Regions from separate parts of the Halobacillus naozhouensis genome, predicted to be linked through region 2. Evidence: predicted binding sites of a transcription regulator. Region 2 holds the regulator's gene; the other holds the start of a gene.
What was found. The regulator CtsR, encoded in region 2, represses protease genes until heat stress. The targets are predictions, from matches to a motif close to ATGGTCAATAAAGGTCAAACA.
Positions count from the first base shown of each region.

Region 1 (6,972 bases), 1.4 Mb from region 2:
CGCACCGGGATATTGATAAAAGAAAGGGTTTGTAATCCATGGATCGTTTGAATAAACCCAAGGTAGTAGTCATTGGCGGGGGGACCGGGATGCCCGTGTTATTGAGGGGACTTAAATACTTTCCGATTGACCTCTCCGCTATTGTGACCGTTGCAGATGACGGAGGGAGTTCAGGAAGATTAAGAAGTGAGCTTTCGATCCCAGCACCCGGTGATATTAGGAACGTGCTTGCGGCCATGTCGGATGCAGAACCAATGCTTCTTGATTTATTTCAACATCGTTTTGCTAATGGGAATGGACTTTCTGGACATTCAATGGGTAACCTGCTTCTCGCTGCTATGACATCAATGACTGGAGACTTTTACCATGGAATTAAGGAAATCTCTCGTGTGTTGAATGTGAAAGGGAATATTTACCCGATTGCAAACCATTCAATGAATCTGCACGCTGAAATGGAAGATGGTACGCTTGTAACTGGGGAGTCCAATATTCCAAAAGCCAACAAGCGAATTAAACGGGTATATGTCAGCCCGCTTCCTATTCAGCCGTTACCAGAAGCGATGAATGCCATCAGAGATGCAGATTTGGTTGTGATTGCACCGGGGAGTCTATACACTAGCATTCTTCCGAACATTATTATACCTGAGATCGGTCAGGCATTGAGAGAAACGAAGGCCAAAGTAACGTATGTCTGTAATGTGATGACACAGGAAGGGGAAACTTCAGGTTATACTGCTGCTGATCACGTGCAGGCTATCTATGATCATGTCGGCGAAGGATGCATTCATTCTGTTGTCGTTCATAATAAGCCAATTGGTCCGAATATCCGCAAAGTCTATGCAGAAGAAAATGCAGAACCCGTGCATTATGACATGGACCGAATTAAAGCGTTGGGATTAAACATTATTGAAGAAGATATCATTGATAAAAGTAAGGCTGCCATTCGCCATGATACGAAAAAATTAGCTCATTTGCTTCATTCGATGTTATAGCAGAAAGTCAGCCATGATGCCGGAGCTTGTTTAAATGGGGGTGAACTTAGTGTCGTTTGCATCAGAGATTAAAAAGGAATTAACGAATGTGGAAGCCGAAGAAAAGAGTAGTGTGGAAGCGGAACTGGCAGCCCTCGTTCGAATGAATGGAACATTCTCTCTATCTAATAAGTCCTATTTGTTAGATATACAAACAGAGAATGCTGCGATTGCGAGACGCATTTATATGTTGATCAAAAAGCTATATCCGTATCCGGTCGAACTTCTGGTAAGGAAGAAAATGCGTTTAAAAAAGAATAATGTTTATATTGTCAGAATGAAAGAAAATGCTGAAAAGCTATTAAAAGACTTAGAAATTTTAGTCGGACCGTTCTCGGTCAATCCGGAGATTCCGAAAAAGTATTTGGGAACTACCGCTTGCAAGCGGGCATACTTACGAGGAGCCTTTTTAGCAGGAGGATCTGTAAATAACCCTGAGACATCGTCTTATCATTTAGAGGTCCACTCATCTGATGAATCGCATAATGAAGCATTATGTGAGCTTATGAACAGCTTTGGGTTACACGCCCGGACCTTGGAGAGAAAAAAGGGATTTATTACTTATTTAAAAGAGGCTGAGAAGATTACCGAGTTGATTAGTAATATCGGGGCCCACCAAGCTCTTTTTAAATTTGAGGATGTACGTATCGTTAGAGATATGCGCAACTCCGTAAATCGGCTTGTTAATTGCGAAACGGCCAACTTAAATAAGACGATTGGGGCTGCATTCAGACAGGTGGAAAATATTAAATTCATTAAACGGACTGTAGGTTTAGAGGCCCTGCCCGATAAGCTTCACGAAATTGCATCACTTCGGCTTCAGCATCAGGAAGTTTCGTTAAAGGAGCTTGGGGAGTTAGTATCAGGCTCTCCGATAAGTAAATCCGGTATTAACCACCGCTTGCGTAAAATCGATGATTTCGCGGAGAAGGTTAGACGTGGAGAAGTGAAGGAAAGTAGTCAAAACTAATGTAATTTGAAAAATTTCATGCTATAATGATTTACAATTGAGGAACGCTTTCCTACAGGAAGCGTTCTTTATTTAAAAAGATTGTATGCGCTTTCTAAATAGTGAAATGATGATAGAGAGGAGAATGAATAGATGATTGAACAGTCCGTTAAGATTGAATTAGAGACAGGTTTACAGGCTAGACCTGCTGCACAATTCGTCCAGCAAGCCAACCGCTTTTCTTCAGATATTTTTATTGAAAAAGATCAGAAGCGCGTGAATGCTAAGAGTATTATGGGGCTTATGAGTTTGGCAGTGGCCTATGATGAGGAGATTTTGTTAATAGCTGACGGCACAGATGAAGAAAAAGCGATAGCTGAATTAACAGCCTTTGTAAAAGAGTAATACGAATTTATGTGAAGGAATGAACAAAATGTTTATGATCATACATTGTTTGTTCTCCACGGGCTATACATAACAAAAGCCCACTGTACGTACAGTGGGCTTTTGTTTCTTATTCGCCTGTCTTTTCCATCACTTTATCGATTAGACCATAATCGACAGCTTCATGAGCTGACATGAAATTATCTCGGTCTGTGTCACGCTCAATCACTTCAAGTGGCTGACCAGTGCGCTCTGATAGAATTTGGTTTAGTTTCTCACGCATTTTAATGATGCGTTTAGCGTGAATTTCAATATCGGATGCTTGCCCTTGTGTTCCGCCTAGAGGCTGGTGGATCATCACTTCACTGTTTGGCAGGGCATAACGTTTTCCTTTTGTACCGGCATTGAGAAGGAAAGCACCCATAGAAGCAGCCATTCCTGTGCAGATTGTAGAAACGTTTGGCTTGATGAATTGCATTGTATCGTAAATGGCCATTCCAGAGGTAATGGATCCACCCGGTGAGTTGATGTAAAGCGAAATGTCTTTGTCAGGATCCTCAGCAGCTAAGAATAATAGTTGGGCAACAATTGAGTTGGAAACATTATCATCAATAGCACTGCCTAGCATAATAATCCGATCTTTCAATAAGCGGGAATAAATGTCATAGGCACGTTCTCCACGGTTAGTTTGTTCAATTACTGTTGGGATTAAATTCATTGTAATTTCCTCCTTTTCATCATTGCATATATGATGGAATATATTTTTATCATACCTTTAAGGTCAGAAAAGGTCAAACGAAAAGATTGTGCCTTTTTGACTTATTTCCTTAATCCCTGACAGGTTTTCAGAGTCTATGGATTTCAAGATTTGCGGTAGTGCAATAATTCATTGATGCTAGTGTAATTGAGCATCCCTGTACCATCATTTCCCTAATTTGAATAAGATAAACCTGTGACTTTTAATAGAATTTCAAGAGTATCTAGTCAAAATAAACCTTGATTTTCTCGCTGATTAACCTTATAATATACCTTGTCTTTCTGATTTTGCGCCCGTAGCTCAGTTGGATAGAGCGGTAGATTCCGGTTCTACGTGTCGGGGGTTCGAATCCTCTCGGGCGCGCTTTAACTTTTATTTAATAATTTTTTAATTTACCCACGCTGCTCATTGGAGCAGATGTTTTCTTTGGTAAAGCTTTAGTATTGTGGAGTGTTAATAAGTTTCATTCAAAAAGTGGATATGTTATTCTTGTTGATATACGGATTAGTTGTTTTTCGTTAAGCGAAAAGGAGATTCTATGACAAAAATTATTCGTTTCAAAATCATATCAACCGAAAAGATTCCAGAAGATCGCAGAATCCACATCCTTGATATGCAGCATCAAAGAAAGCTGTCCTTTAATTTAATGTCACTGTATCGTTCCCTTGAACGAACGGCCAGTGAAGATGAATTAATAGAGTTCCTAGAAGCGAAGAAATTAAAAATTAATCATGGTTATTATGATTTCGAGAGCCACGTTTCTTAACGTGGCTCTATTTGTTTTGTCATACTTACAATTGTACTTTATTTAGAGAAAGGGAGGAAGACATGAATAAAATAACACTGTACGGTAAAAGTAATTGTAAATTATGTGATGAAGTCAAAGATCTTGTTGTAGTGCTTGCCATGGACTACCAAATTGAGATGACTGAGGTTAATATAGAAGATGATGAAGAGTTATTGCATAGTTATTTTCTCGAAATTCCTGTCCTTTTTGTAAATGAAGAAAGAATGGATTACCGGGAAATCGATGTTTTTTCGTTAAGAGAGCGGTTACACTAAGTTTTTCAGTTGCACAGCTTCAGTCGCACTGATAATATATTAATTGAAAAGGATATTTTTTTGCTCCGAGCGGGACAGATTATGACTGCCTGGGACATATCTATCCCAACTAATATACTTTTCATGATGAAGGAGCTTTTTCATGAGAGCTTTAATTGACTTACAAAAGAAATTGTTTCCGGACGTCCTTGAAATTATGCAAAGACGTTATCAACTGCTTCACTATATTCGGTTGATGCAGCCGGTGGGCAGAAGAGCGCTATCTGAGAACAGTCAGCTTGCTGAAAGGACCGTTAGAAGTGAAGTTGACTTTCTGAGCAAGCAAGGGGCTGTTGATATTACATCAAGAGGAATGCATTTGACCTATGAAGGGCAGGCGATTCTTGAACAGCTAGCAGCGTTTATAAAGGATGTAACGGGAATAAAAGTTTTAGAACAGCAGTTAATGGATAAATTAAAGTTAGACGATGTTGTCGTCATTCCGGGTGATAGTGATCAGTCAGACTGGGTTAAACAGGAAATGGGCAAAGCTTGTGTCGAATACTTGAAAGCACATTTGCAATCAAGAGAAACAGTTGCTATTACCGGCGGCTCGACAATGGCTGCTGTAGCAGAGATGATGACACCACTCGAAAAAGCGAGTCAATGTATGTTTGTACCAGCTCGCGGAGGCCTTGGAGAGCGTGTCGAGAATCAGGCTAATACAATTTGTGCTGAAATGGCGAAAAAAGCCAGAGGTGATTATCGCCTTCTCTATGTTCCTGACCCTTTAAGTGAGGAATCCTATCAGACGATCATTGAAGAACCTTCTATTAAAGAAGTGCTCGATATGATCCGTAATGCAGGTATGGTTGTTCACGGAATAGGAGAGGCTATGACAATGGCCGAACGACGGAAAACGCCAACTTCTCAGCTGGAGTTAATTCACGAAAGACAAGCAGTAGGAGAAGCGTTTGGTTATTACTTTAACCAATCAGGCGAGATCGTCCATAAAGTTCGGACAGTCGGATTGCAGCTTGAGGACCTGGCTTTAGCCGAGGATGTTATCGCGGTCGCAGGAGGAAAATCTAAAGCACGGGCGATTGCTTCCTATTTTCAGCCGGGTCAGAGTAATATACTGATCACCGATGAAGGGGCTGCATCAGAGTTAGTAAAGGGTTATCCCTTTTAAATAAAAATTGTTTACTATTTTAAGGAGGAATTAAGCATGACTGTAAGAGTTGGTATTAACGGTTTCGGGCGCATTGGACGTAATGTTTTCCGTGCTGCACTTAAGAATAATGAGGTAGAGATTGTAGCTGTAAATGATTTAACGGATGCCAATATGCTGGCACACTTACTTCAGTATGATACAGTCCACGGTAAGCTTGATGAAGAGGTTACTGTTAATGGCGATAATCTAGTAGTTGGCGGGAAAGAGATCAAAGTCCTTTCTGAAAAAGATCCTGCTAACCTTGGCTGGGGAGATCTTGGAGTAGAAATCGTTATCGAGTCTACTGGTCGCTTCACTCAGCGTGACGATGCGAAGAAACACCTTGATGCAGGTGCGAAGAAAGTTGTTATTTCTGCTCCAGCAAAACAAGAAGACTTAACAGTAGTTATGGGTGTAAACGAAGATCAATATGACAAAGATGAGCACCATGTAATTTCCAACGCTTCTTGTACGACAAACTGCCTTGCGCCATACGCAAAAGTATTAAACGATAAGTTCGGTCTTAAACGTGGAATGATGACAACTGTTCACTCTTACACGAATGATCAACAAATCCTTGACTTACCACACAAAGACTATCGTCGTGCCCGTGCTGCTGCTCAAAATATCATCCCGACAACAACAGGGGCTGCGCAGGCTGTAGCTAAAGTGCTTCCTGAATTAGACGGTAAACTTAGCGGCATGGCTATGCGTGTTCCAACAGCAAATGTTTCTATCGTTGACCTGGTTGCAGAACTAGATAAAGATGTAACAGCTGAAGAAGTTAACGCAGCACTTAAAGAGGAAGCAGAAGGCAACCTTAAAGGAATTCTAGATTATAGTGACGAGCCTTTAGTTTCAACAGACTATAACGGCAACACGCATTCTTCTATTATTGATGGTCTATCTACTCTAACTCTTGAAGACAATATGGTTAAAATTGTTTCATGGTATGATAACGAAACAGGCTACTCTAACCGTTGTGTAGACCTTGCTGTATATCTTAAGAGCAAAGGCCTATAATACGAGTATCACTGACTAACAATTTCATGTATGCTAATAGATAAAGGAGGGGGTCCATGTATGTCCTCCTCCTTTATCCATGTGATTAAGAGTTCCTGATTAGGCGTTTTCACACAAATGTTTCGTGGAAACGTACATAATGGGCAGGAACTAGTCCTGACCAAATTGAAGGAGGTTGTCCAATCATGAATAAACAAACAATTCGTGATGTAGACGTACGAGGAAAAACCGTTTTTTGCCGTGTTGACTTTAACGTTCCTATGAGCGGTGGAGAGGTGACGGATGACACAAGAATTAAGGCAGCGTTACCGACGATTAAACATCTATCGGGTAATGGTGCTAAAGTGGTCCTTGCGAGTCACCTTGGACGGCCTAAAGGTGAAGTCGTGGAAGAGCTGCGGCTTGATTCGGTAGCCAAGCGCTTAAGTGAATTAATCGGCCAAACCATCACGAAAACGGATGGAGTAGTGGGCGAAGAGGTGAATACTGCTCTCTCAGAAACCCAGGGAGGAGATATTCTTCTGATAGAAAACGTTCGCTTTCATCCTGGTGAAGAAAAAAATGACCCGGAATT
Region 1 covers NZ_CP121671.1:2,906,417-2,913,388, reverse strand. Annotated here, with positions in the region: gene rapZ (RNase adapter RapZ) at 1-35, shown strand, start outside; gene P9989_RS15300 (gluconeogenesis factor YvcK family protein) at 39-992, shown strand; gene whiA (DNA-binding protein WhiA) at 1,042-2,001, shown strand; gene P9989_RS15290 (HPr family phosphocarrier protein) at 2,134-2,385, shown strand; gene clpP (ATP-dependent Clp endopeptidase proteolytic subunit ClpP) at 2,495-3,082, opposite strand; tRNA gene P9989_RS15280 (tRNA-Arg) at 3,411-3,484, shown strand; gene P9989_RS15275 (hypothetical protein) at 3,660-3,887, shown strand; gene P9989_RS15270 (glutaredoxin family protein) at 3,950-4,183, shown strand; gene P9989_RS15265 (sugar-binding transcriptional regulator) at 4,326-5,354, shown strand; gene gap (type I glyceraldehyde-3-phosphate dehydrogenase) at 5,391-6,398, shown strand; gene P9989_RS15255 (phosphoglycerate kinase) at 6,584-6,972, shown strand, end outside.
Region 1: clpP (ATP-dependent Clp endopeptidase proteolytic subunit ClpP) is a predicted target of CtsR. The motif match lies at 3,142-3,162, and genes of this name have one in related genera.

Region 2 (6,972 bases):
CCAAGGCGTTCTGCACGCAGTTTAGTTTGGCGTGAGGACTCCTCTCCTGATATATACAAAACTGGCAACTGTTTATTCGCAATTTGCGCGGAGACTTGCAATAATAATGTTGACTTCCCAATACCCGGATCTCCCCCTATCAAAACCAGTGATCCTGCCACAATGCCCCCTCCGAGAACCCTGTTTAACTCAGGCATATCGGTGGCCATCCGAGGTTCCTTTTCAGACTTGATCGCATTTATCTTCTCAGGTTTTGATGATGAAGTATTGGTTTGAAATACATGGCGGGAACTGGAACCCGTTATCGCCGTCTCCTCGACCAGTGTATTCCACTGATGACAGCCAGGACATTTCCCCATCCACTTGGGCGTTTCATATCCGCATTCTTGACAAACAAACTTTGTTTTTCTTTTAGCCAAGGGAATCTTCCCCTCTCTTACTATTTTATACGATAAACATTGTGAAAAAGTTTCATGCAGTTATCAATTATATTAAAACCTTCTTAATAAAAGCATAGCTGATAAAGAAAAAAATCGGAAGGCAAACCCCTTCCGATTTATAATTATTCATATTTTATTCAAATTTGCGTCCTTATTTCACTTCTTGCTGAACGTGAACAGTAAATTCCTTATTATCATTAAGGTCGATTTTAACTTTTTGACCTTTTTGGATATTTTCTTTCAATAACTCTTCTGATAGTAAGTCCTCCACATTTTTCTGAATGGAACGACGTAACGGCCTTGCTCCATACTCTGGATCGAACCCTTCTTCAGCAATATGCTCAATAGCTTTTTCCGTAAGAGTAAAGTCGATTTCCTGTTCCAACAGTCGTTTCCTTAATTGTTCCGCCATCAAGGTAACGATGTCTTTCATATGTTTTCTTTCAAGAGAATGGAAGACAATCGTTTCATCAATTCTATTTAAGAACTCTGGACGGAATGCTTTTTTCAATTCATCTGTCACCTTAGATTTCATGTCTTTGTAGTCCTGGTTAGCGTCATCCATTGAGAACCCGAGGTATTTGTTTCTCTTAAGCTCCTGGGCCCCAACGTTTGATGTCATGATCAGAACCGTATTTCGGAAATCGACAACACGCCCTTTAGCATCAGTCAGACGCCCATCTTCAAGGACCTGAAGCAGGATGTTAAAGACTTCTGGGTGAGCTTTTTCTACTTCATCAAGCAGGATAACAGAATATGGCTTATTTCGTACCTTCTCCGTCAATTGTCCTCCCTCATCAAAGCCTACATAGCCTGGAGGGGAACCAACAAGACGAGAAGTGCTGTGTTTTTCCATATACTCAGACATATCAATGCGGATCATCGCGTCTTCTTCGCCAAACATACTTTCAGCTAATGCGCGGGCAAGTTCTGTTTTACCGACACCTGTTGGCCCTAAGAAAATAAAGGAGCCAATTGGGCGTTTCGGATCCTTCAGTCCGGCACGAGCCCGGCGAATAGCTTTAGATATAGCCTTGACAGCTTCGGCTTGCCCAATGATACGGTTATGAAGCGTATCCTCTAAGTGTAATAAACGTTCACTTTCATCTTTAGTCATTTTTTTAACTGGAACACCTGTCCATGTCGATACGATCGAAGCGATATCCTCAACTGTCACTTCAGAGTCCTCTTGACCTTGTTTTTCTTTCCACTCATCTTTCGTTTGGTCAAGTTCATCACGCAAGCGCTGTTCGCTATCCCTTAAGGATGCGGCCTTTTCAAACTCCTGGCTTTGCACGGCTGCATCTTTTTCTTTTCGTACTTCTTCAAGCTTTTGCTCAAGCTCTTTCAGATTAGGTGGTGCAGTATAAGAACGAAGACGAACTTTAGATGCTGCTTCATCAATTAAATCAATCGCTTTGTCCGGCAAGAATCGGTCGGTAATATAACGATCGGAAAAGCGGACCGCAGATTCAATAGAATCATCTGTAATCGTTACGCGATGGTGAGCCTCATAGCGGTCACGCAGCCCTTTCAAAATTTGTACAGATTCATCGAGGTTAGGTTCATCTACCTGAATTGGCTGGAATCGACGCTCAAGGGCTGCATCTTTTTCAATATACTTTTTATATTCATCAAGTGTTGTAGCCCCAATACACTGCAATTCACCACGAGCGAGGGAAGGTTTCAGAATGTTTGAGGCATCAATAGCACCTTCTGCCCCTCCCGCTCCAATTAGTGTGTGCAGTTCGTCAATAAACAGAATGATATTCCCTGCTTGACGGATCTCCTCCATTACCTTTTTCAAACGATCCTCGAATTCCCCGCGATACTTAGTTCCTGCCACAACTGTACCCATATCAAGCGTCATAACTCTTTTATCACGCAGGATTTCAGGGATTTCATTATTCATGATTTGCTGAGCCAGCCCTTCGGCAATGGCTGTTTTCCCTACACCAGGTTCACCTACGAGTACCGGATTATTTTTTGTACGGCGGCTTAGCACTTGAATCACACGCTCTATTTCCTTGCTTCGTCCGATGACTGGGTCTATATTCCCCTCTTTTGCTATCGCTGTTAAGTCTCGGGCAAGGGAATCAAGCGTCGGAGTATTTGCATTGGCTGACTGTGATCCGCCACCGCCGCCACGGCGATTTTGCCCGCCTGTTGACTCATTATTTCCTAGCAGCTGAAGGACCTGCTGACGTGCTTTATTAAGACTCACACCTAAATTGTTTAATACACGAGCTGCTACACCTTCACCTTCGCGAATTAGACCAAGAAGGATGTGTTCTGTACCCACATAAGAATGACCAAGTTTGCGTGCTTCGTCCATTGATAACTCAATGACCTTTTTCGCTCTTGGAGTATAGTGAATCGTTTGGGATACTTTCTCACCCTTGCCGATTAATTTTTCTACTTCTTGTTGAATCTTGCTTGCCTCAAGTCCCAACGCTGTTAGTGACTTAGCAGCAATCCCTTCTCCTTCACTTACTAATCCTAATAAAATATGCTCTGTTCCAATATTGTTGTGACCTAATCGAACGGCCTCCTCTTGTGCTAAGGCAAGTACTTTTTGTGCGCGCTCTGTAAAACGTCCAAACATCATGGATACAACCTCCTTGCATTTATTCTTTATTTTCTAACTGAAGTCTTTCTCGAATTAATGATGCTCTTCTGACATCCCGCTCGGATGGGGATAAAGTTTCCTTTGCGTATTGCTGCAAAAATCCAGGCTGCGTTAATACCATCAATTCATTTAAAATGGTTTGTGGTACATGATCAATAAATCCAAGATCAATACCAAGTCTAAGATCTGATAAACATTTAGCAGCCTCTTTAGACTCTATGATTCGACTGTGTTTTAAAACACCATATGAACGAAAAATTCGGTCTTCAATTTGGATACCTGAACGGTGCAGCAGTGCTTGCCTGGCCCTTCGTTCTTGATCAATCAGCTGTTTGACTACACTATGAAGGTCCTCTACAATATCTTCCTCAGATTTCCCTAGAGTGATCTGGTTTGATATTTGAAAAATATTACCTACTGCTTCACTACCTTCCCCGTAAATACCCCGAACAACTAAACCAAGTTGATTAATTGCGGGGGTCATGCGATTAATCTGCTGGGTCATAGCAAGAGCAGGCAGGTGCATCATCACCGAGGCTCTCATTCCAGTGCCTACATTCGTCGGGCATGCCGTTAAATACCCTCGTTTCTCGTCAAAAGCGTAATCAATCTTTTCCTCAAGCCAATCATCAAGCTGTGAAGCCTGCTCCAGCGCCCTGTCTAGTTGGAAACCAGGGAAGTATAACTGGATGCGAATATGATCCTCTTCGTTGATCATGATCGATACTTGTTCGTTTTGAGAAATCAGCGAAGCCGAATGGGCTGAATTCTCTGTTAAGTGCGGACTGATTAGGTGTTTTTCCACTAACACTCTTTTCTCAATTGGTTGCAATTCATTCATTTTAACAACTTCAAATTGTTTATAATCCCGAAAAGATTGATCCTGAAACTCATTGTTAAAGAAGGTTAAAACTTTTTCCAGCTGTTCCTCTGAAGAAATCGTTGGAAAAGGGGTGTTAGAAAAGTTACGTGCCAAACGTATGCGACTGCTTAACACGATATCACTATCTGGTCCGTCTTCCTTCATCCATGGACTAATCGCCTCGTTCATAAATTGCTGTAATGACATCAGTCCTCCTCCCCTCTTTGATGGAGTTGGCTATCTAAGGAGCGGATTTCATCCCTAACTTTGGCAGCTTCCTCAAATTCTTCTTGTTCGATTAAGCGTTGCAAATCAGATTTATATTCATCCATCTGACGTTTAAGATGCAAGTTGCCTCCTTCACGTCTAGGAATTTTACCATCATGACGCGTATTGCCACTATGAACCCTTCTTAAAATAGGATTTAACTTGTCATCAAATGTTTTATAACATTCAGCACAGCCAAACTTCCCTGCCTTTGCGAACTCTTGAAATGTCAAACCGCAATTAGGGCATTTGAGTTGTTCCTTAGGTGACGGAGCACTATGGGGATGACCTTTCAACGAGTGTTTTGTTTCGAAATTAAAGAGTCCAGTTAACAAGTCGTTCAATATAAAGTTTTCTTCATGGTCATGCATATATCCTTTTTCCTTCGCGCATTGTTCACAAACATGGATTTCGGTCTTTTCACCATTTAATAACTGTGTCAAATGAACAGTGGCAGGACGGTTATGGCATCGTTGGCATTCCATAACATTCTCTCCCTCCTATTTCAGCTTTTGTACTTAAGGGTAAACAGCATAGCCGTTAAAATTCTTGAACGGATCTCGTCCCTTAGAGGAAGGGGAAAAGCGAGTATTTCACGGTCCATTACACTTACCATCATACGAGCTTCGCGACCTGTGATGCTGTGATTTTCGAGTAATCTTTCGATAATATCGACCGCTACAGATTGTGAAACCTTAGGGTGGATAAGGTGGATAAGGTCTTCGATCATCTGTGCTTCTGATCGATGTTGAACACGCCTAATGCGAATATAGCCTCCGCCTCCACGCTTACTTTCAACTATATAACCTTTTTCCACAGTGAACCGTGTTTTAATCACATAATTTATTTGGGAAGGTACACATTGAAATCTGTCAGCGATTTCGCTTCGCTTGATTTCAATAGCTTTCTTCTCATTACTGTCTATAACATTCTTTAAATATTCTTCTATGATGTCGGATATATTCCGCATTTTCCCTCCTCCTCATTTGACTTTGACTATCTTTGACTATAATTTTATTATACTCAATTTGTACATATACGCAAATAAAATGTTTTGTTATATCTGTAATCATTCCCTAATTAAAGGGAGCTTAAAACCAAAAAAACTATACGATTTTGTCGTATAGTTTTCTTATCTTTTCTGTTTGACCTGTATTACATTTTCTACGTTTGAGAGTCGTTCAATTAGTGCAGCGTCATTAAATTCCTGGCCTTTGTTAATGTGTATGAGTATGCTTTTAGTACGATTATTCAAATTTTCAATTTCCACACTTTGCAATTCAATATCCTCATCATCAAAGACAGCAAGCAATTTACCAGTCTCTATCCGTTCATCGGTAATAAGTACATAGGAATTTTTAAAATAACTGCTAAAATACTTTTTCTCTAAATTGTTCAAAAAGATTAAGCTCAGCAAAACTAAAATAGTAGCAAGCATGGCCACATCGTACATTCCAGCACCAACTACCAGGCCCAGTCCCGCAACAGTCCAAATAGAAGCAGCTGTTGTTAATCCTCTTATCGTCATCCCATTCACAATTATTGTGCCTGCCCCCAGAAACCCAATCCCGCTAATAACATATGAAGGGATTCGTGAAGGATCAAAACGTACATTATCGTAGTTGTTTATAAAGTGTTCAAATCCATACAGGGATAAAAGCATCATGAGGCACGAACCGATCCCAACTAATATATGCGTACGAAATCCTGCTGAGTGATTTTTCAATTCTCTTTCAAAACCAATAACACCTGATAAGAGCAATGCTATTAATAAACGTATAAAAAATGTTTCCAAATGTTCATTAAATATAACAAACTCATCCATTCAGATTCCACCTTCCTTGGTCAGGAATAAAGGATCGTTATTATTATATAGTAAAAAACCGGAAGCATATGCTTCCGGTTTTTTACTATATAATAATGTGGCCGCGTCCTACTCTCACGGGGATCGACCCGACTACCATCGGCGCTGAAGAGCTTAACTGCTGTGTTCGGCATGGGAACAGGTGTGACCTCTTCGCTGTCGCCACCACATCATTCTGTTAGGAAGGGCGAACCTTCAAAACTGGATAAGAGGGGCAAGACAAACATCATGTTTACGTTTAATAATCTAGCTTTGACTCCCATAAAGGTCGTCTCCGCTTTTTGATATAGTTAAGTCATCGATTGATTAGTATCCGTCAGCTCCACGTGTCACCACGCTTCCACCTCGGACCTATCGACCTCATCGTCTCTGAGGAATCTTACTTACTTGGCGTAAGGGGAAATCTCATCTCAAGGGGGGCTTCATGCTTAGATGCTTTCAGCACTTATCCCGTCCACACGTAGCTACCCAGCCATGCTCCTGGCGGAACAACTGGTACACCAGCGGTGTGTCCATCCCGGTCCTCTCGTACTAAGGACAGCTCCTTTCAGATTTCCAACGCCCACGACGGATAGGGACCGAACTGTCTCACGACGTTCTGAACCCAGCTCGCGTACCGCTTTAATGGGCGAACAGCCCAACCCTTGGGACCGACTACAGCCCCAGGATGCGATGAGCCGACATCGAGGTGCCAAACCTCCCCGTCGATGTGGACTCTTGGGGGAGATAAGCCTGTTATCCCCGGGGTAGCTTTTATCCGTTGAGCGACGGCCCTTCCATACGGTACCGCCGGATCACTAAGCCCGACTTTCGTCCCTGCTCGACTTGTAAGTCTCGCAGTCAAGCTCCCTTGTGCCTTTACACTCTGCGAATGATTTCCAACCATTCTGAGGGAACCTTTGGGCGCCTC
Region 2 covers NZ_CP121671.1:120,719-127,690, reverse strand. Annotated here, with positions in the region: gene radA (DNA repair protein RadA) at 1-419, opposite strand, end outside; gene clpC (ATP-dependent protease ATP-binding subunit ClpC) at 592-3,048, opposite strand; gene mcsB (protein-arginine kinase McsB) at 3,068-4,138, opposite strand; gene mcsA (protein-arginine kinase activator protein McsA) at 4,138-4,683, opposite strand; gene P9989_RS00705 (CtsR family transcriptional regulator) at 4,704-5,168, opposite strand; gene P9989_RS00700 (MgtC/SapB family protein) at 5,331-6,023, opposite strand; rRNA gene rrf (5S ribosomal RNA) at 6,119-6,232, opposite strand; rRNA gene P9989_RS00690 (23S ribosomal RNA) at 6,349-6,972, opposite strand, start outside.